DNA from 2 places in the Rossellomorea sp. GCM10028870 genome. Region 1 is predicted to be linked to the other one. Evidence: a T-box and tRNA genes for the amino acid it is inferred to sense, from the RefSeq annotation. Region 1 holds a T-box; the other holds one or more tRNA genes.
What was found. A T-box is a leader RNA that pairs with one kind of tRNA and senses whether it is charged. The one in region 1 lies ahead of alaS (alanine--tRNA ligase), so its partner is inferred to be a tRNA-Ala.
Positions count from the first base shown of each region.

Region 2: it encodes a tRNA-Ala, which carries the amino acid that the T-box ahead of alaS (alanine--tRNA ligase) is inferred to sense. The anticodon was not compared.

Region 1 is NZ_JBHTGN010000001.1:322,838-333,723, forward strand. Features, by position in the region: gene bioB (biotin synthase BioB) at 1-62, shown strand, start outside; gene ACFQWC_RS01600 (hypothetical protein) at 266-451, shown strand; gene ACFQWC_RS01605 (YrzQ family protein) at 458-598, shown strand; gene ACFQWC_RS01610 (AI-2E family transporter) at 928-2,004, shown strand; T-box leader at 2,081-2,351, shown strand; gene alaS (alanine--tRNA ligase) at 2,418-5,051, shown strand; gene ACFQWC_RS01620 (IreB family regulatory phosphoprotein) at 5,135-5,401, shown strand; gene ruvX (Holliday junction resolvase RuvX) at 5,405-5,821, shown strand; gene ACFQWC_RS01630 (DUF1292 domain-containing protein) at 5,836-6,126, shown strand; gene mltG (endolytic transglycosylase MltG) at 6,286-7,425, shown strand; gene ACFQWC_RS01640 (O-methyltransferase) at 7,624-8,271, shown strand; gene ACFQWC_RS01645 (peptidase U32 family protein) at 8,268-9,197, shown strand; gene ACFQWC_RS01650 (peptidase U32 family protein) at 9,235-10,512, shown strand; gene udk (uridine kinase) at 10,518-10,886, shown strand, end outside.
Region 2 is NZ_JBHTGN010000005.1:427,537-438,422, reverse strand. Features, by position in the region: tRNA gene ACFQWC_RS20570 (tRNA-Asn) at 5-79, opposite strand; tRNA gene ACFQWC_RS20565 (tRNA-Ile) at 89-165, opposite strand; tRNA gene ACFQWC_RS20560 (tRNA-Gly) at 174-247, opposite strand; tRNA gene ACFQWC_RS20555 (tRNA-Cys) at 256-329, opposite strand; tRNA gene ACFQWC_RS20550 (tRNA-Gln) at 332-406, opposite strand; tRNA gene ACFQWC_RS20545 (tRNA-His) at 415-487, opposite strand; tRNA gene ACFQWC_RS20540 (tRNA-Trp) at 505-578, opposite strand; tRNA gene ACFQWC_RS20535 (tRNA-Tyr) at 639-722, opposite strand; tRNA gene ACFQWC_RS20530 (tRNA-Phe) at 759-834, opposite strand; tRNA gene ACFQWC_RS20525 (tRNA-Asp) at 897-973, opposite strand; tRNA gene ACFQWC_RS20520 (tRNA-Met) at 1,064-1,137, opposite strand; tRNA gene ACFQWC_RS20515 (tRNA-Ser) at 1,164-1,256, opposite strand; tRNA gene ACFQWC_RS20510 (tRNA-Ile) at 1,265-1,338, opposite strand; tRNA gene ACFQWC_RS20505 (tRNA-Met) at 1,368-1,441, opposite strand; tRNA gene ACFQWC_RS20500 (tRNA-Ala) at 1,496-1,571, opposite strand; tRNA gene ACFQWC_RS20495 (tRNA-Pro) at 1,579-1,655, opposite strand; tRNA gene ACFQWC_RS20490 (tRNA-Arg) at 1,663-1,739, opposite strand; tRNA gene ACFQWC_RS20485 (tRNA-Leu) at 1,796-1,884, opposite strand; tRNA gene ACFQWC_RS20480 (tRNA-Gly) at 1,890-1,964, opposite strand; tRNA gene ACFQWC_RS20475 (tRNA-Leu) at 1,973-2,057, opposite strand; tRNA gene ACFQWC_RS20470 (tRNA-Lys) at 2,092-2,167, opposite strand; tRNA gene ACFQWC_RS20465 (tRNA-Thr) at 2,188-2,263, opposite strand; tRNA gene ACFQWC_RS20460 (tRNA-Val) at 2,320-2,395, opposite strand; tRNA gene ACFQWC_RS20455 (tRNA-Glu) at 2,437-2,511, opposite strand; gene ACFQWC_RS20450 (AEC family transporter) at 2,765-3,667, opposite strand; gene ACFQWC_RS20445 (aldehyde dehydrogenase family protein) at 3,758-5,188, opposite strand; gene ACFQWC_RS20440 (class II fructose-bisphosphate aldolase) at 5,209-6,099, opposite strand; gene ACFQWC_RS20435 (GntR family transcriptional regulator) at 6,113-6,847, opposite strand; gene ACFQWC_RS20430 (diphosphate--fructose-6-phosphate 1-phosphotransferase) at 6,837-8,000, opposite strand; gene sftI (sulfoquinovose isomerase) at 8,016-9,365, opposite strand; gene ACFQWC_RS20420 (alpha-glucosidase) at 9,436-10,886, opposite strand, start outside.

The DNA of each region.
Region 1 (10,886 bases):
TTGAAGATCTGGGGTTTGAGGTTGATTATGTGAAGGAAGTAAGTGAGCAGGCAACATCTTGAAAATCGAATAAGTAAATTTAGGTGGGTGCTTTGGAAAAGGTTACTCCTTATGAAATCAAGAAAATATCCCACACTATATAAGAACGGTGATTAAACATCGTTTGGGCGGATATTCTCATTGAACAAGTATAAAACGGGCTCGGATTGGTCATGATGGTAGGGAATACACACCAGGTTTGGTGTAATAGAGGTGAACCTTACCGATGAAGTGTCCAAATTGTCAGAGCAAAGATATTGGAAAGATCGGCATCAACCAATATTATTGTTGGGGTTGCTATATAGAGCTTTCCTTGTCAAAGGGAGTCATTCATACTCATCAAGTGGAAGAGGATGGATCACTGAGCTCCTTAGACGACTTGTTTGATGAGGAAGAACGCCGACTAAGCTAGGAAGAGGTGTCTTTCTTGAACAAAACATTTGCATCCATCGTTGGTTTTGGAGCAGGAATTGCGGCTTCCATCTATTCACAAAGATCCAATATGATGAACCAAAGACAAATGAAACGAATTCGTAAACAAGTAAAGAAACTTTTTTAACAGCTAAAAAGGCTGACTTTCGGGTCAGTCTTTTTTTATTTTCCTGGTTTTTCATATGAAGGAACTTAGATACAAAGAAAAATCACTAAATCTTTATTGATATAAGCAGCTGCTATTTGGATATCAGCGGAATTTTTGTTTTATCAGCGAAATCCCACTTTTATCAGCGGAATTCCCGATATATCAGCGAAAAGACTCTCGCTCCTTACATCCCCACCGATTTAGTTCCAGATATGCCCTAGTCTCCCATCATGCTTTTGTTTATGTCCAATGAATAAAATACCCTCCTACATTCCAACACTAGGGAAGAAGAGAAGGAGGTGTTAATAATGGAAAAGAGACCCTATGCCAAATGGTTGTACCGACTTTCAATAGCTCTTATTCTTGCTTTATTCCTATATATTCTCTACTTATTAAAGCCTGTATGGCATCCGGTCCTGGAAGTATTGTTCTTTTCGCTTCTACCCTTCCTGATAGGGGGATTCATTGCCTATTTGCTTCATCCAATAGTAGAAAAAATCCATGAGGCGGGCATTCATAGAGGAATAGCGATCATGCTCATCTACATCCTTTTCTTTGGAGGATTAGGGTACGCGGTCTATAAGGGGACTCCGATCATCATACATCAGCTGAAAGATTTATCAGAGAATGCGCCACTTTTTACAAAACAATACCAGAGGTGGCTGGACTATGTGCAAAGCGAGACCTCCACTTGGCCAGACGGAATACAATCTCAATTAGAGGAAAGAATTGACGGGATCGAAGCCTGGTTGACGGGGCTTGTCGCAGTCGTTCTGGCCACTGTGATGAAGTTTATGAACAGCTTTCTGCTTGTTGCAATCATTCCCTTTGTATCTTTTTATTTATTAAAGGATATTACGAAAGTGAAAAAATTCCTGTGGCAGCTTACCCCTAAAAAATGGAGGAACAGCGCGATTTCATTTTCAAGGGATGTGGATGAATCGCTGGGAGGTTATATCCGGGGACAGCTTTTAGTTTGTTTGATCATTGGGGGACTTTCAGCATTAACACTCTGGTTAATCGGTATGAAGTATCCCTTGATCCTCGGATTGATCATTGGAGTAACCAATGTAATACCCTATTTCGGACCGATTATCGGAGCGGTTCCAGCTGCCATTGTGGCAAGTACGATCTCTGTCAATATGATGATATATGTCGTCATCATGGTCGTAGTTCTCCAATTCCTGGAGGGGAATATCTTATCGCCCCTCATTGTCGGAAAAAGCCTTCATATGCATCCACTGTTTATTATGGCTGCCCTTATCATTGGTGGTGAAGTAGGGGGTGTGATCGGCATGATTGTGGCAGTGCCTTTTTTAGCTGTGGTAAAAGTAGCGATTTTACATGGACGAACCCATTTCATTCATGCAGCAGGGGGAGATTAACTGAAAAAATAAGAATCAACATTGACAAATACAGTGAATATTTCTATAATCCAACATATACAAGTATTCGTATAAAATGAAAGCAATGAAGGATCGAGTACGTTATAGTCCATCTATCAGAGAGGGATTCCCCAGGCTGCAAGGGATTCCAGATGAAGGATAACCGAATGCTAATCCTGAGTGCAGGTAAAACCTGCCGTCTATCCGCGTTAAGGTGTTTTGAGGGATGAACAATAGAGAAATGCGAATAGGCTTCCTGAGAGGCAACAAGGAACTACGAGCCTCTAAGCCTGCACTTTCTTTGTTCATAACCAGGGTGGTACCGCGAGTTAGCTCTCGTCCCTGTTTTAGGGATGAGGGCTTTTTTGTATTCATTTTTAACCATACATAATCAATGAAGGAGGAAGTTTTACATGAACAAATTAACAGGCGCAGAAATTCGTCAAAAGTTTTTAGATTTCTTTCAGGAAAAAGGGCATGGTGTTGAACCGAGTGCATCATTAGTTCCGCATGAAGATCCGTCCCTTTTATGGATCAATAGTGGAGTAGCTACATTAAAGAAGTATTTTGATGGACGTGTCATTCCTCAGAATCCAAGAATCGTGAATGCTCAAAAGTCCATTCGCACAAATGACATCGAAAATGTAGGGAAAACAGCACGTCATCACACGTTTTTTGAAATGCTGGGTAACTTCTCCATTGGTGAATATTTTAAAGTTGAAGCGATTGAATGGGCATGGGAATTTTTAACCGATGAAAAATGGATCGGGTTTGATCCCGAGAAGCTTTCCGTTACCATTCACCCTGAAGATCATGAAGCATTTGATATCTGGAACAAAAAAGTAGGCGTACCTGCTGAACGAATCATTCGTATTGAAGGGAACTTCTGGGATATCGGTGAAGGTCCAAGCGGCCCGAATACAGAAATTTTCTACGATCGCGGACCGGAATATGGGGAAAGTCCTGAAGACCCTGAATTATATCCTGGTGGAGAGAATGATCGTTATCTTGAGGTATGGAATCTTGTGTTCTCACAATTCAATCATAACCCTGATGGAACGTATACTCCGCTTCCCAAGAAAAATATTGATACCGGTATGGGACTTGAACGTATGGCATGTGTCGTACAAGAAGTACCAACAAACTTTGATACAGATTTATTTATGCCGATCATTTCTGCAACCGAAGAGATTTCCGGTAAGTCATACGGGAAAAACAGCGAGATCGATGTAGCTTTCAAAGTCATTGCCGATCATATCAGAACGGTTTCCTTCGCAATCGGTGACGGAGCCCTTCCTTCCAACGAAGGCCGTGGCTATGTATTAAGAAGACTGCTTCGCCGTGCGGTTCGATTTGCGAAGCAAATTGAAATCAATCGTCCGTTCATGTATGAATTGGTTCCGGTTGTTTCTGAAATCATGGTTGATTTCTACCCGGAAGTGAAACAAAAAGCGGAATTCATTCAAAAAGTGGTGAAAAATGAAGAGGATCGCTTCCATGAAACTTTAAACGAAGGGTTGGCTATTCTTTCTTCTATTATCAAGGTACAAAAATCTGCTGGGAATAAAGTGATTCCTGGTGAAGATGTCTTCCGTCTGTATGATACGTACGGTTTCCCGGTTGAATTAACGGAAGAATATGCAGAAGAAGAAGGATTGACGGTTGATCATGACGGTTTTGAAAGAGAAATGGAAGGTCAGCGTAAAAGAGCGAGGTCGGCTCGCCAGGATGTGGGCAGCATGCAAGTGCAAGGAGGAATCCTAAGTGACATCACGGTAGAAAGTCGCTTTGTAGGATATGACACATTAGAAACGACTGCTACAATTCTTGAACTGTTGGTTGATAATGAACGTCAGCCGAAAGTCGATAAAGGACAGGAATGCCAATTTATTCTGGACCAGACACCTTTCTATGCAGAGAGCGGAGGACAAATCGGCGATAAAGGATACATTGAAGCTATGGGCGTGAAAGTATTTGTGACAAACGTGAAGAAAGCCCCTAACGGCCAAAACCTTCATTCTGCCATCGTTGAAGAGGGCACACTAGAGCAAAATGCACAGGTGCTTGCAAAAGTGTCCCGTGAATCCAGAACAAAAGTGGAGAAGAACCACACGGCGACGCATATCCTTCATCAGGCATTGAAAGATGTCCTTGGAGATCATGTCAATCAGGCAGGTTCTTTGGTGGAACCAGACCGTCTGCGATTCGACTTCTCTCATTTCGGTTCTGTTTCCCAGGAAGAGATTGAGCGAATCGAAACCATCGTCAATGAGAAGGTCTGGAAGGCTATTTCAGTTAACACAGCTCTTAAATCACTATCAGAGGCAAAAGCGATGGGAGCGATGGCTTTATTCGGAGAAAAATACGGCGAAGAGGTTCGCGTTGTATCGATTGGAGAGTATAGCTTAGAGCTTTGTGGTGGTTGCCATGTTTCGAACACGTCTGAAATCGGGTTATTTAAAATTCTTTCAGAAGGTGGGATCGGAGCAGGTACGAGAAGGATTGAAGCTGTTACAGCGGAGAATGCTTACAAAGTGTTGAATGATCAGGTTACTCAACTGAAGGAAGTAGCAGGCAAACTTAAAGCGAATCCTAAAGAAGTCGTCAACCGAGTGGACTCTTTATTAGTTGAAATGAAAGAGCTTCAGAGAGAAAATGAATCATTATCCGCAAAGTTGTCTAACATAGAAGCAGGCAGCTTAACGGATCAAGTCAAAGTCATTGACGGGGTGAATGTTCTTTCCGCGAAGGTGGCTGTGGGAGATAGCAATGGATTACGTACAATGATGGATGATCTTAAACAGAAATTGGGCTCAGGGGTTATTGTATTGGCAACAACTGGTGACGACAAAGTTACGATCATTGCAGGAGTTACGAAGGACTTAGTCGAAAAAGGATATCATGCTGGAAAACTTGTTAAAGAGGTAGCTTCACGCTGTGGTGGTGGAGGCGGTGGCCGTCCGGACATGGCTCAAGCCGGGGGTAAACACCCGGAAAAAGTGGAAGAAGCCCTGCAATTTGTAGAAGAATGGGTCAAATCCATTTAACTCCTTGTTAAAGTGGTGTACAATGTAGGTAACGATTAACAATTCGGTTGTCAAAAAGACAAGCCTGAAGAGAGGTGCTAAAAATGAGTTCTTTTGACAAAACGATGCGGTTTGATTTTTCAGAGGAGCCGTTCGAACATGACGTGAAGGAAGTACTCCTGCAGGTTCATGATGCTCTTCAAGAAAAAGGGTACAACCCGATCAATCAAATCGTAGGGTACTTATTATCTGGAGATCCTGCTTACATTCCTAGACATCAAGATGCCAGAAATATCATCCGCCGTTTAGAACGTGATGAGATCATCGAAGAATTAGTCAAATCGTATTTGAAACAGCACAAAGAGGGATAATACATGCGCGTAATGGGTTTAGACGTCGGTTCTAAAACAGTGGGAGTCGCAATTAGCGATGAGCTTGGTTGGACCGCTCAAGGGATTGAAACGATTAAGATTGACGAAGATCAAGGTGTGTTCCGGATCGACCGATTAAAGGAACTTGCCGAGGAATACCAAGTGGACACAGTTGTAGTCGGATTGCCTAAAAATATGAACAACTCAATTGGTCCCCGGGGTGAAGCGTCTAAAGCTTATGGAGAGTTAATTCATCAGGAATTATCCCTTCCCGTTAAATATTGGGATGAGCGACTAAGTACAATGGCAGCGGAACGAGTCCTTTTAGAAGCCGATGTAAGTAGGAAGAAACGTAAGAAAGTAATTGATAAAATGGCTGCGATGATGATCCTTCAAGGATATCTTGACAGCCAAAAATAATGAGGTGAATGTTCATGGAACACGGAGAAAAACAAATTACAGTAGTTGACGAACAAGGAAATGAACAATTATGCGAGGTTCTTTTCACGTTTGAATCAGATAAATTCGGAAAATCTTATGTACTATATTATCCACTGGGAGCAGATGAGAACGACGAAGAAGAAATCGAAATCCACGCGTCTGCATTCCTTCCGGGAGACGAAGGCCAAGAAGGCGAATTAAAGCCGATTGAAACAGAAGAAGAGTGGGACATGATCGAAGAAATGTTAAACACTTTCTTAGACGAAGAAGAAGAAGCTGAATAAGCGTTAATTTTTCATACGAAACAGGGACCGCAAAAAGGGACAAAAAATTCACCTTTTTGCAGGTCCCTGTTTCACTTTGTGCAAAATATTGTATAATAGTGAAGATGATGTCGAATTACGCCCAACGGATATCCCTTTTTTTGCTCGAAAGGGGGAAATATAGCTTTGGAAAAAAATAAAAACATAAAAGAAACGCTTATGAAAAAACTGCTGGAGAGACAAGAGGAGGCTAAGGTCATTAGAAAAATAGTAGGTCTTGTCATTCTTTGTCTTGTCATCGTTATTGGAGGAACGGCCATCGGTGGATACCTTTATGTGAATTCAGCATTAAAACCCGTCGATCCGGACAACACTAATCCAGTGAAAGTCGAAATACCTATAGGCTCTGGAGTTACTTCCATCGGAAACATTTTGGAGGAAAAAGGAATTGTCAAGAATTCAACGATCTTTAAATACTATGTAAAATTTAATAATGAATCCGGTTTTCAGGCAGGTTCCTATGACTTGACACCTTCCATGACGTTAAATGAAATTGTTAATAGTTTAAAAACAGGGAAGGTAATGAGAAAAGCAGAGTTTAAGATTACCATACCTGAGGGACTTCAATTAGATCAAATCGCTGAGATCATAGCTGATAAGTCCCCTTATGAGAAAGAAGAAATTGAAAAAAAATTAAATGATAAGAAATGGCTCGAGCAATTAAAACAGGAATATCCGGCACTGATAACTGATGAAATATTAAATAAAAAAATTAAACGTCCGTTAGAAGGATATCTATATCCCGCGACATACCCTTTCTATGAGAAGAAGCCTTCCTTAGAAGCAATCTTAACGAAGATGATTGCACAAACGAACGAAGTCCTCGCTCAATATGAGGGAGCGATGGCAGATAGGGAATACACGGCCCATGAGCTTCTGACGTTATCTTCCCTCATTGAAGAAGAAGCAACAGAAAAAGCGGACAGAGGAAAAATCTCAAGTGTATTCTATAATCGTATAGAAGAGGATATGCCCCTTCAAACCGATCCAACGGTGCTTTATGCATTAGGGAAGCATAAAGATAGAACCGTATACAAAGATCTTGAAGTGGATTCACCTTATAACACATATAGAGTGAAGGGGTTACCGCCCGGTCCGATCGCGAACGCCGGTGTGTCTTCGATTGAAGCGGCTTTAGAACCGGAGGATACAGAGTATTACTATTTCCTGGCTTCTTCCAATGGATCCGTTTATTATTCTGAAACATTAGAAGAGCATAATGAGAAAAAGGCGAAGTACATTACAAACAAAGAAGAATAGCGGGGTGAGAAGAGGAAAGAAAGATTCGCTTTCCTCTTCTCTATGTGATAAAATAGTACAAGTTATTTTTTATACGGGCGTTATCTTTATGAAGATGTGTGTGAAGTAGAAAGCTCATTGTAGCTTTCTTCTTTTCATGTTGTCTGAGAAAGAATCGTAACCCGGGACCATTTATGATAATGATCGTGAGGCTTATATATGAACGAACAGGTTATTCATTATATAGAATCAATCGTGAAAGAACGTCCTGCATTAATTGCAGAGATGGAACAATATGCTGAAGTCCATAATGTTCCCATTATGGAGCTGGTGGGCATTGAAGCACTCCTTGGGATGTTAAGGATCCAACAGCCGAAGCGCATCTTGGAAATCGGAACGGCTATCGGATATTCTGCTCTCAGAATGGCGGAGGCTCTTCCCCACTCGACAGTTGTGACCCTTGAACGTGACGAAGGAAGATTCGACGCAGCTCAGAGCTTTCTGTCTCGCTCAGAGGACGGAAAGAGGATTGTTACTTTATTCGGTGATGCCCTGGAACTTGGGGAAGAAGTGAAGAAACACGGGCCTTTTGATGCGATATTCATCGATGCGGCCAAGGGACAATACCTTAAATTCTTTGAACTTTACTCCAGTATGCTGTCAGAAGAAGGGGTCGTTTACTCTGACAATGTCCTGTTCAAAGGACTTGTTGCTCAAGAAGAGGTAGAGCAGAAAAGAATTCGAAACATGGTCAAGAAACTACGGAATTATAATACATGGCTCATGACCCATGAGCAATTTAATACGAGTATTTTACCCGTAGGAGACGGTATTGCCATCAGTAAAAAAAGAGGTGAGCGCTCATGAAAAAACCAGAATTACTTGTAACCCCTGTCTCTGTTGCTGATATTGAACCGTTGGCATTGGCGGGGGCAGATGCGTTTATGATTGGTGAACAAAGGTATGGCTTAAGGCTTGCGGGAGAGTTTTCAAGAGAAGATGTTCGAGAAGCCATCAAAGTTGCTCACAAACACGGTAAGAAAGTGTACGTAGCCATGAACGCTCTTTTCCATAATGATAAAATTTCTGAGCTTGACGACTATATTTCCTTTCTAAAAGGAGCCGGTGCGGATGCGATAGTGTTCGGTGATCCGGCTGTGTTAATGGCTGTACGTGAAGTGGCACCTGAGATGAAGCTGCATTGGAATACCGAAACAACTGCCACCAATTGGTACACGTGTAATTACTGGGGCAGAAAAGGGGCGAAACGCGCTGTTTTGGCCAGGGAATTAAGCATGGATACCATTGTGGAGATGAAAGAGAATGCAGAGGTTGAAATCGAGGTCCAGGTCCACGGTATGACCTGCATGTTCCAATCAAAACGCTCTTTACTTGGTAACTATTTTGAGTATAGAGGAAAGGCGATGGAGATTGAAAACCGTAAAGAACAACGAAATATGTTCCTGCACGATGAAGAACGTCATAATAAATACCCAATCTATGAGGATGAGAACGGCACTCATATTATGAGTCCGAATGATATGTGCATCGTCGATGAACTGGGTGAAATGGTCGAGGCAGGCATTGACTCCTTCAAAATCGATGGGGTTCTGAAATCATCAGACTATATATTGGAAGTGACGAAACTATATCGTAAAGCCATTGATCTATGTGTAGAAGACGAAGATCAATATGAAGAGAAAAAAGACGATTTTCTAGAAGGAGCGAAGAAGCTGCAACCGGAAAATCGTCCACTGGATACGGGATTCTTTTTTAAAGAAACGGTGTATTAACAATGAAATCATGTTTGATCAGAACGGAGGAGTTACGATGACCACGGTTGTGAAAAACCCTATATCCAAGATGGTAGATGGAAAGCGTGTCATTGTGAAGAAACCTGAACTACTGGCTCCTGCTGGTAATCTGGAAAAATTGAAAATAGCTGTTCATTACGGTGCAGATGCAGTCTATATTGGCGGACAGGAATACGGCCTGCGTTCAAATGCCGGGAACTTCACCCTTGAAGAGATGAAAGAGGGCGTTGAGTTTGCAAGGGTTTATGGTGCCAAAATATATGTGACAACCAATATCTATGCCCATAATGAAAATATGGATGGCCTGGAAGAATACTTACGTGGACTTCAAGAAGCGGGAGTCGCGGGTATTATTGTAGCAGATCCCCTCATCATTGAGACATGCAGGAGAGTCGCTCCGAATGTGGAGGTACATTTAAGTACCCAGCAGTCACTTTCAAACTGGAAGGCAGTCCAGTTCTGGAAAGAAGAAGGACTTGATCGTGTTGTATTGGCCCGTGAAGCAAGCGGCGACGAAATCCGAGAGATGAAGGAAAAGGTGGATATTGAAATTGAGACCTTTATTCATGGAGCTATGTGCATTGCCTACTCCGGCCGCTGTACATTAAGTAACCATATGACTGCCCGTGATTCAAATCGTGGCGGGTGCTGTCAATCATGCCGTTGGGATTATGATTTATATGAAGTCGACGGAGAGAATGAAAATCCTCTTTACGACAACGGTGATGCTCCTTTTGCCATGAGTCCGAAAGATTTAAAGCTGGTTGAATCAATTCCGAGAATGATTGAATTAGGCATTGACAGCCTGAAAATCGAAGGACGTATGAAGTCCATTCACTATGTAGCCACTGTCGTAAGTGTATACCGTAAAGTGATTGACGAATACTGTAAAGATCCCGATAACTTTACGATTAAACAAGAGTGGCTGAAAGAACTGGACAAATGTGCGAATCGTGACACAGCTCCAGCGTTCTTTGAGGGAGTTCCTGGCTTTAAGGAGCAAATGTTTGGTGTTCATAATAAGAAAAATACAAACTATGAATTTGTCGGACTTGTGTTAGATTACGACGAAGAAACGCAAATCGTCACCCTGCAACAAAGAAACCATTTTAAAACAGGACAGGAAATAGAGTTTTTCGGACCTGAAATCTCAAATTTCACGCAAGTCGTCGAGAAAATGTGGGATGAAAAAGGAAATGAGCTTGATGTTGCACGTCACCCATTACAAATTGTGAAATTCAAAGTTCATCAGAGAGTATATCCTGATAACATGATGCGAAAGGAGAACACCTAATACTTATGAAGCATAAACCCGTTGTGATTGGTGTAGCAGGAGGATCCGGCTCAGGTAAAACAAGTGTCACCAAAGCCATTTATGAGCAATTTCAAGGTCATTCGATTTTAATGCTGCAGCAGGACTATTATTATAAAGATCAATCGAATCTTCCTTTTGAGGAACGTTTAAAAACCAATTATGATCATCCATTAGCATTTGACAATGATCTATTAATTCAACATCTGCACGGTCTTTTAGATCATCAACCCGTAAATAAGCCGGTTTATGATTATAAAATGCACACCCGTTCAGACGACACGATTCTCGTTGAACCGAAAGATGTTATTATTTTAGAAGGAATTTTAGTATTAGAAGATGAAAGATTGCGTAAC
Region 2 (10,886 bases), on a different contig from region 1:
AAAATGGCTCCGCAGGCAAGATTCGAACTTGCGACCGATCGGTTAACAGCCGATAGCTCTACCACTGAGCTACTGCGGAATATTGAGATGGTGGGCCTAAGTGGACTCGAACCACCGACCTCACGCTTATCAGGCGTGCGCTCTAACCAGCTGAGCTATAGGCCCATTAAAATTGGAGCGGGTGAAGGGAATCGAACCCTCATCATCAGCTTGGAAGGCTGAGGTTTTACCACTAAACTACACCCGCATGAAAATTGGAGGCGGCAACCGGATTTGAACCGGTGATAAAGGTTTTGCAGACCTCTGCCTTACCACTTGGCTATGCCGCCGTTGGCTGGGCTAGCTGGATTCGAACCAACGCATGTCGCAGTCAAAGTGCGATGCCTTACCGCTTGGCTATAGCCCAATATAAAGGGCGACTGATGGGAATCGAACCCACGAATGCCTGAACCACAATCAGGTGCGTTAACCACTTCGCCACAATCGCCATGCTTAAAATTTCTTTGGCAGGGGCAGTAGGAATCGAACCCACACCAAAGGTTTTGGAGACCTTCGTTCTACCGTTAAACTATGCCCCTATAAGAATAGTTGTTTAACTTAGAAAAATAAGGTAGATATTTTGCTTACACAAATATCATTGGTGGAGGGGGGCAGATTCGAACTGCCGAACCCGAAGGAGCGGATTTACAGTCCGCCGCGTTTAGCCACTTCGCTACCCCTCCAAACAAAAGAAATACTTAAAGGCTCTTAAGTATAAATGGTGGCTCAGGACGGAATCGAACCGCCGACACATGGATTTTCAGTCCATTGCTCTACCAACTGAGCTACTGAGCCATATTATATAGAAGATTAAATTTTCAAGTGATTAACTTCAATGTTACCAAGCAAATAAAAAATGGCGGTCCGGACGGGACTCGAACCCGCGACCTCCTGCGTGACAGGCAGGCATTCTAACCAACTGAACTACCGGACCAAAGTTTTTTCGCGATAGCGAAAATAACTATCCATGCGTGACTTATGAAAGATTAAGGATAACCTCTTATAAATATAAGTCAAAATGGTATTGCGGGGACAGGATTTGAACCTGCGACCTTCGGGTTATGAGCCCGACGAGCTACCGAACTGCTCCACCCCGCGACGATATAAATTTGTAAAGGTAAATATGGAGGAGGAAGGGGGATTCGAACCCCCGCGGGCTGTTACACCCCTGTCGGTTTTCAAGACCGATCCCTTCAGCCGGACTTGGGTATTCCTCCGTGTATAATGGACCCTGTAGGACTCGAACCTACGACCGGACGGTTATGAGCCGTCTGCTCTAACCAACTGAGCTAAGGGTCCTTATCAATCGTGCGATTTGTATTGAGTAATAGCGGCGGAGGGGATCGAACCCCCGACCTCACGGGTATGAACCGTACGCTCTAGCCAGCTGAGCTACACCGCCACGAAATATTTAGAATGTTTTTTGCACTTCTATAAAACCAATGAATGAAGTTCATGGTGGAGCCTAGCGGGATCGAACCGCTGACCTCCTGCGTGCAAAGCAGGCGCTCTCCCAGCTGAGCTAAGGCCCCAAAGAAGTGGTCGGGAAGACAGGATTCGAACCTGCGACCCCTTGGTCCCAAACCAAGTGCTCTACCAAGCTGAGCTACTTCCCGAAATATATGGCGCGCCCGAGAGGAGTCGAACCCCTAACCTTTTGATCCGTAGTCAAACGCTCTATCCAATTGAGCTACGGGCGCTAAACAATTCATTAATGACAAAGTAAGGAAAGTTACTTTGCTGTCGCAAAAAACTTTGGTGCCGAGGACCGGAATCGAACCGGTACGGTAGTCACCTACCGCAGGATTTTAAGTCCTGTGCGTCTGCCAGTTCCGCCACCCCGGCAAGTCTGGAGCGGAAGACGGGATTCGAACCCGCGACCCCCACCTTGGCAAGGTGGTGTTCTACCACTGAACTACTTCCGCGAAATAAATGGTGCGGGTGAAGGGACTTGAACCCCCACGCCTTGCGGCGCCAGATCCTAAGTCTGGTGCGTCTGCCAATTCCGCCACACCCGCAAAATGTTAGATGTTTCGCATTCGCGAAAATCTTTGGTGAGCCATGAAGGACTCGAACCTTCGACCCTCTGATTAAAAGTCAGATGCTCTACCAACTGAGCTAATGGCTCATATATAGCAAGAAACCAAATGGTGCCGGCAAGAGGACTTGAACCCCCAACCTACTGATTACAAGTCAGTTGCTCTACCAGTTGAGCTACACCGGCATATTTAATTCATGGAAGCAGTTTAAGGAAAGATATTTTGCTAGCGCAAAAATCTTTGGTGGAGGATGACGGGATCGAACCGCCGACCCTCTGCTTGTAAGGCAGATGCTCTCCCAGCTGAGCTAATCCTCCAAAATGTAAATGCTGAGTTATTTTGCTACCGCAAAAAACTTTGGTGACCCATACGGGATTCGAACCCGTGTTACCGCCGTGAAAGGGCGGTGTCTTAACCGCTTGACCAATGGGCCATATTTTCTTAACGTCCCGCTTAAGGACATGTATAACTATATCAGCTAATTTCGTAGAAGTCAACTTCTAGTTAACAAAAAACGAAAACTTTTTTCGCCATACTCAGCTTACCATTTTGGTAAGCCGAAAAAGAATATACCATATCTTTAAACATTATATCAATAGGAAAAATGACAAACTATCCAATTCAACTCAAATAAATTTACTGATCCCCTCCATAGATAATTACGAGATCAGTAAATCAATCTGGGACTACATCGCTAAATATATAACAACCGGAAGCGTGACAATGCTCATAATAGTAGAAATCAGCGTCGCACTTGAAACATTCTGCGGTTCTGTCTGGAACTGGATCGCATACATCGTAGTGTTAGCCGCTGTTGGTGTTGCCGCCATAATGATCATGATTTGCTTAGTCATGTCATCCAAAGGCATAGGCAGAACGAGTAGAGCTGCAATCATTGGGGAGGCGATCAATTTCAGTGATAAAGATGTATAGAGCTTCTTCCAATCAATCGCTTTGATCGAGATATTGGCTAATTGCATGCCAAGAGTAAGCATAATGAACGGGATCGCTGCATCCGCTATGAAATCGATCGCTTGCATGAATGTTTTGCTGATTGGCACATGAAGCAATTGGAAAGCGATGCCCCCCATTGCCCCATACACCATAGGCATTCTTTTCACTGCTTGCAGTGCTGCTTTTACACCGTTCTGCTGGGCACTCCCTTTTGCTGCATAGAATACTCCCAACGTGCTCATCAATAATTGTTGAATGACCATGAGGACAATGGCGATTTCAAGTCCTGCTGCCCCGAAGAGAAAAAAAGCGAGCGGCGTTCCATAGTTTCCGTTATTCATGAAAGCCGAGGATAATACAAGCCCGCATCGCTCCGGCTCTGTAAACCGGTAAACTTTCGACAAGATGGTAACCAGTAAGATGATAATCAAACATAATCCAATCATATAGAGGGTCAATAGACCGTACGTACTATTAATGGACTGTTCGTAGAAAGTTCGAAACACTAAAAAAGGCACCATCACATAGATGGCCATTCTTGAAAGGTTCTTAGTATCAAGTGACAGGTATTTTTGTGATACAAATCCTATCCCGAACACAAAGAAAATCGGAAGCAAAATGGTGATAAATGACATGTTTTGGTCCCTCCGCTTGATGATAAAAGGACTGTTTCCGATAAGAAGGCACCCCCCCCTTAAAGACAAACAGCCCTGATGTTGATTCATTTATATATTGAATACCACGATTCTTTCTTCAGTCATTTCCTGGATGGCATATTTAGGACCTTCTTTTCCAGATCCACTCTTCTTTACTCCTCCGTAAGGCATTTGATCGACACGGTATCCTGAAGTATCATTGATCATCAGTCCACCGACTTCGATTTCATCGGCCGCTTTCATGGCAAAGGCTAAACTATTTGTAAATAAGCCAGCCTGAAGCCCATACTCGGAGTCGTTCACTCTTGCGATTACTTCTTCTTCTGTTTGATAGGTAGTGACGGCAACAACGGGACCAAATACTTCCTGACGGCACACTTTCATATCATCATGTACATGAGTGAGAATGGTAGGTTGATAGAATACACCCTCACGTCTGCCACCTGTTTCAATGACAGCTCCACTGCTTACAGCTTCATTCACCCACTGCTCAACTCGGATGGCTTCCTTTTCTGCAATCATCGGTCCGATATTGACAGATTCGTCTTTCGGATCTCCTACAACCAGGGAATTTGCAACTTCCTTCATTTTTGTCAGGAACTCTTCGTACACCTCTTCATGTACGTATACCCGTTGAACGGATATACATACTTGCCCTGCATTATTGAAGCTTTTTTGAGCGGTGACAGTCGCTGCTTCACTGATATTGGCATCCCTATGGATAATGGTCGCTGAGTTGTTCCCTAATTCCAGGGCTACCTTTCTCAAGCCTGCCTTCTCCCGGATCAACTGACCAACACGGGGGCTTCCCGTAAAAGTGAACATGTTGACATCCTGGTTATCCAATAGCCATCCACCGATAGCAGGACCTTCCCCCGTCAGAACATGCAATCGTCCCGGAGGAAGCTGGGCTGCCTCGAATACTTCCGCTAACACAAGGGCCGTGATCGGCGTGACTTCTGCCGGCTTCAAGATGACACTATTTCCAGCCGCCAGTGCAGGTCCGATCTTATGGCATGCCAGATTAAGAGGAACGTTGAACGGCGTAATGGCTGCGATGACACCTACCGGAACTCGTTTCGTATATGCTTGGCGATTCTCAGAACCGGGTGCCGCTTCAACCGGGATCCCTTCTCCATGAATACGCTTAGCTTCTTCAGCAGAGATTTCCAATGTTTGAGCGGCTCTGGCTACCTCGCCTCTGCCTTCATCAATTGGTTTACCCACTTCTTCTGCGAGAATCACAGCTAATTCTTCTTGACGGGCCATCAATCCTTCAGCGGCTTTCTTTAATACGGTATAGCGTTCATATGGGTGAAAAGATTTACGGAGTGCTTTCTTTGCAGATTCAACCGCAAGATCCACATCTTCTTTTGTTGAAACAGATACAGTTCCGATCACACTGCCGGTACATTTATCGATAACCTCATCTTGATTGTTTGTTTCTTTCCATTGTCCATCAATAAAGAGCCCATAATTCCGAGTTGCGATTGCACTCACAAAACATACCTCCCTATAGGTTATAACGTTACGACCTTTTTGTTTAAAAGTAATTCTTCTGCTCTTCCCTGACTGCCGAAGACACGGATTTTCTCCTGTACTTTTGCTTTCATTCTTCTTTTTCCATTCCCCAGTGAATCCGCTAATACGAATTGATCAGGATTCTCATTAAACACTTCTTGAACCCCTCTGGTGAAAGCCTGGCGCAGTTCAGTATCCACATTGATCTTGGCTACTCCCAAAGAAATGGCTCGTTGAACTTGCTCATCCGGTACATCTGAGCCTCCGTGGAGAACGATCGGGCGGTCAACCGCTTCGGCAATTTCCTTTAAACGATCAAAGCGCAGATTGGGTACTTCTTTGTAAATACCGTGAGCCGTTCCGATCGAAACAGCTAAATAATCAACATCTGTTGCCTCGGTAAACCTGATGGCTTCTTCAACCGTTGTTATGAGAGCATCCTTCTCATCGACGGTGATATCATCTTCCGTTCCGCCAATTTTTCCGATCTCCCCTTCGCTGCCAATCCCTAATGCACGTGCTGCGTCGACTACCTTCTTGGTGATTTCAGCATTTTCTTCAAACGAATATCCGGACCCATCAAACATCACGGATTGGAATCCCAGTTGGATGGCTTCCATCGACTGGGTGTACTGACGGCTGTGGTCGAGGTGTATACAGACGGGAACCGTAGTATTCTTCGCAAATGTATCGATCATCACTTTCATCGGTTCAAGACCTACGCTCCCGATGACCTTCTGACCCACTTGAATCATGATAGGCGCTTTTTCTTCTTCAGCTGCCTCCAGGATGGCTTGGATCGTTTCGGCGTTATGGGCACTGAACGCCCCGATACCGTATCCGTTTTCCCTTGCGTGGTGAAGCATTTCTTTTCCGCTGACAAATGGCATAGTGTTCTCCCCTCTATCTCTTCAATTGGATATTGTAATGGTATTGATCGCTTCGATATTTCGTTTTCGTATATTCGATCGGTCTGTCATGGATCCCATGACTTAAACGTGTCATCTCAAGGAGGGCCTCTCCGGGACGGATCCCAAGATAGTCTGCTTCATGGATGGTTGCATTGATCGCCGTTATCCGCTCGTTGGCACTTTTAAGATAAACAGAATAGTTCTCTAAGATTTCGTAATAGCGGGCCTGATGAAGGTCATGCTTCAATAGGAGATCGCCTATTTCTTTCGGCCAGCATGTTCTCTCAAGGGCAATCGGGGTATCATCGGCAAATCGGATCCGCTCGATCAGAAGAATTGGCTCTCCTTCTTTCACCTCAAGCATATCGCTTTCATGAAACAAATCATCCCGATACTCGGCACGTAACAGCTTTGACCTTGGAATCTGCCCTTTCTCGACGACTTCTTCGGCAAATCCCTTTAACTGTCCAAGGTTTCCCACAAGCTTTTGTTGTTTCACTACTGTTCCACGACCTTGCTTCTTTTCAAGGAGTTCATTCTGAACCAGGATGGAAATGGCTTGACGGATGGTGGTACGGCTTACGTCGAATTCCTTCATCAGTTCCTGCTCCGTTGGAATCAGAGTGTCAGCCTTCCATGCACCGCTTTGGATGCGGTCAATCAGGACATCTTTTATTTGTAAGTACAAGGCCTCTCCCTTGTTCGGATTGATCTTGCTAGTTGACATATAGGTCTCTCCTTTGAATGGGTGGAGGATAACTGGACAGGCCCTCCCCTATGAGTGGACGCAGCCATTTATAGTATTCTCCCGGATGTTGGATAAAGTGAGATGGAAGCATTCGCTCTCCCGCTCTCACGACATCCTCCAGTGCCACTGGTATTGTCTCTACATTATACCCTCTATCCTTTGATCTTTGCAGGGATACCATCACGCCGGAGTGACCGTGCCTTACCCAATGACCACCTGCTTCACCACAAAGGAAAGCTTCATATCGGTCGACAGAGGAAACAGCGTAAGAAAAACTCCGCTGATTCATACCAAGTATTTCGGCTCTTGCTGTTACATGCAGTTCATCTTTCAGAAAGGACTCGATTTGTTTGGATATTCCGCCGAGGATCGTTCTTCCCGTAACCGTTTCAAGTTCTACCTGTTCTCCGCCGGCCCACTTCACTCCTTCACTGACGACGATCGTTGCATAGCCGTATCTTGACACGGCCTCATCGACGGAAGAAACAAGTTCTTCCACGTTCAATTTTTTCTCAGGAAGGGCAATATAATGCGGGCCTTCTTCCTCAAACCTGCGGAGAAGACCGGATGAAGCCGCGAGCCAGCCGGCATTCCTCCCCATCGTTTCAAGGATCCTTACCTGTTCGAAGTTTTGCATGGAATGAAGATCCCGGCTGATGTCATTGGTCGTTTGGGCTACATAACGGGCTGAGCTCCCAAAGCCCGGAGCATGATCCGTACACCCCAGATCATTGTCGACGGTTTTCGGAAGTCCGATCAGCTGTAAGTCATACTGTTGACGTTTAGCCTCAGCCCCTATCAAGGAGAGCGCCTCCATCGTTCCATTCCCTCCAATGAAAACCAGGCTGTCGATTCCTTCATTCTTCAGGTGTCGGACGGCCAATTCCATTTGGGCGGGACTAAACGGATAGCGGCCTGAACCCAGGCAAGCACCTGGAACCCGTTCATTCTGCAAGACCCATTCCAACAATTCATCGGTTCCCTTCAGGAAATTCCCTTTCACCAGTCCCTCATATCCGTTCCGGACAAAGAATAGTGCATGGTCTTTCATTGTATTTTTCACGAAGCCCGCCAGCGTAGCATTAATAACGGTTGTTGGTCCGCCGGCCTGCCCGATGGCAATTTTCTTCATATGACTAACTCCCTTTTAATCCCTTACTAACAAAGTGGTCTCCAAACCAAGCTGACGGCCAAGCTCCACCAGTTCGCTGGCGACGTCTTCATAGACAAGGGCGTAATGTGGCTCGAAGCCTTCTTCCATAAGTTGATAAAGAGTGGATTGTACTTCTGTTTCAAGCTTCACTTCCACCGACGTCCCATCGAATCGCTTCGGTGTATCCAATGCGTCCCCTCGCATAATGAGGAGTCTGTATCCTTCCGGAGTATAGCTGACACGGAACATAGTGACTCTTCCAGGTTTTAGTCCGAATTCCATCGTCATGCCCATTTTTCTGTTCGGATGAACGCCTGACTGTGCCCCTTGATCAGGGTGTGCAAGAGAATAGGCACCGGCACCGCAATGCCAGAATACAACGGAATTGGATGCTTCATTGACATGAACCAGGTCCCCTAGATATGGAGCACTTCCACCACTTAACTGCCTCAGGATGAACATGGATACAGATCCGTGGATGTCTGATTCACACGAGGAAACCACGCCATCTTCTGTGAATTGAGAAAGCGTCGAGCACGCTGCCGCTCCAAGCTCATTGAAGAAGTCCGGCCAGCAGCGGACGGCTATGGCTGAGATATCCCGTTCTTCGATTTGATCCTTCACATACGTGGAAAATTGGGCAAATCGTTTCACGGTTTCATCGTTGCGATTTAAGCCGATGACCTGTTGCTCCGCTCGTTCGATGGCAGGTTCCCATTTTTCCCGGGGAAGCTTCCTGCACTCTTCAAACGCCTTGTGTAAATCGAAATGCTCCACTTGTACGCCCCACTGTTTATGAAGCGCTTCCTCATCCGTACCTGAAAAGAAGAATCCTGGTGGATGCTCACCGATGACACCGATCTTCAGGTTCTTTAAGTCATTTAACAGATTCTGTACCTTCAGCTTTACCTTCAGCATCATTTGTACATTTGCCTCATCGGCATTCCCGAAGATGAAACTGTACGGATGTCCGGCACAACGAAGGACATGACTAGTACTGTTCCCTCCTGTCAGGGAGTTCAAACGCAATCTTCCTCCAACACTCGGCTCACGGACCGACCATACAATCACAGGTGCTTTCACCTGTTGGATGATGGTCTCGATGAACTCTCCATCCGCAAAGGTCACGCTTTGATAAATCGTGGTGGATACCCGGTCCACATCGACACCATCCAGAAATGCTTTCAATTCTTCAGGTGACGTGACAATTGAATCCGGCTCAACGACATGATGGGACACTTCATGGAGAAAAGAAGAGCTTTTTCTTCTCTCGTGTTCTGCTGCTTCTAAATCAAATGTTTTACGTCCTATAGGTATATACAATACAGATGGATGCACTGGCATTCACAACCCCTTTACTTCATTCATGTTTGACTTCACTATATCATAGATACCTACGTTTTAAAATAGGTTATTACCTTTTGATCGTATTTTTTGCGATACTTTCAAAGAGATCACGATAGACTGATTTTTCCCGGTAAAAGACAGGCGGCTCTCCGATCAGGGCGTTGACCGTGATTTGCCCTCCACTGTATGTGTCACCCGTCCATAGGTGAATCCAATCGTCCTCTGGAAGATAAACATTTCGTGTTGAAGCTCCTTCTTCATAAACAGGGGCCACCAATACATCAGATCCCAGCATGTACTGATATTGAATATCGTAGGAAAAAGGGTCTTCCTCATATTCCATAAACAGTGGACGCTGTACAGGGATACCATGTTCCGCGTTCTCCTTCACCAGCATCTTCAGGTATGGGCCCATCTCTACATACACATTGGTCATTCGGACGAAGTGGTCCAGTGTTTCGTCGTCTCCATCATACTGGAAGCAGTCGTCGGGACGATTCCCTTCATGTGTTCTCATCACCGGAGTAAAAGCCGCCATATCCACCCAGCGTAACAGGAGTTCCTTTGAACGTTTGTTTCCGTGAAGACTCGTGTAGCCCCCAATATCACTATGACTGATTCCACAGCCCGTCAAGCCTGCCGATAAAGCCGCGGGAATGACAGAAGCAAGACCATCATCCATGCTCCAGTCGACACTTTGATCGCCTGCCCATAACAGGGGACAATATGCTTGATTCCCTGTGTACCCCGCACGCATGAAGTAGGTGATATCTTTTGCGCGACCCGATTTTTTTACCGCATCATGATTCACCTTCGCCCACATGGCAGGCCAGGCGTTATGCATCTTCATGGCTGTTTCACCGTTAGACAGATTTACGTCGGTCGGTAAGTACTCACCGAAGTCCGCCATCCATCCGTCTAATCCGAACTCGATCATATTTTTCTGGATGACACCTTGATACCACTCATTTGCTTCTTCATTTGTAAAGTCAACGACCCCGCAATAAAACTCTCCGAAATCGACAAGATATTCGCCGCCTTCCTCATCCGTCGCCAGGAAGCCACGATCAAATGCTTCTTTATATAAAGGACCATCCACTGCCACATAAGGATTGATATAACCAAGGAAGCGAATCCCTTCTTCTTTCCACTCGTGGATTTTCTTGTCTAATCCAGGGTACTCCTCTGGATTCCACGCCCAGTTCCACATAAGTCGCCGCCCAAAGGAAGTCACTCGTTTTCCCTGCCAGTCCTGGCACCAGACCGCTCCGACTTTAAGCCCTTTTTCTTTTGCCACTCTCAGCTTTTCTTCCACCACATCGGTTCCACCTTGAATACCAAGCCAGATTCCGTCGTATGTCCATTCCGGAAGTTCAGGTTGACGACCGAGTCTTGCCGTTAAGCGACGAACGACGTCCTTGTAGTCAGATCCGCATTCAAACAGAATGGAAGAAGGGACTTCCCAAATATGCAACTCATGGAAATCATGATGACGGAAGTTAAAATCTGCATAAGCGG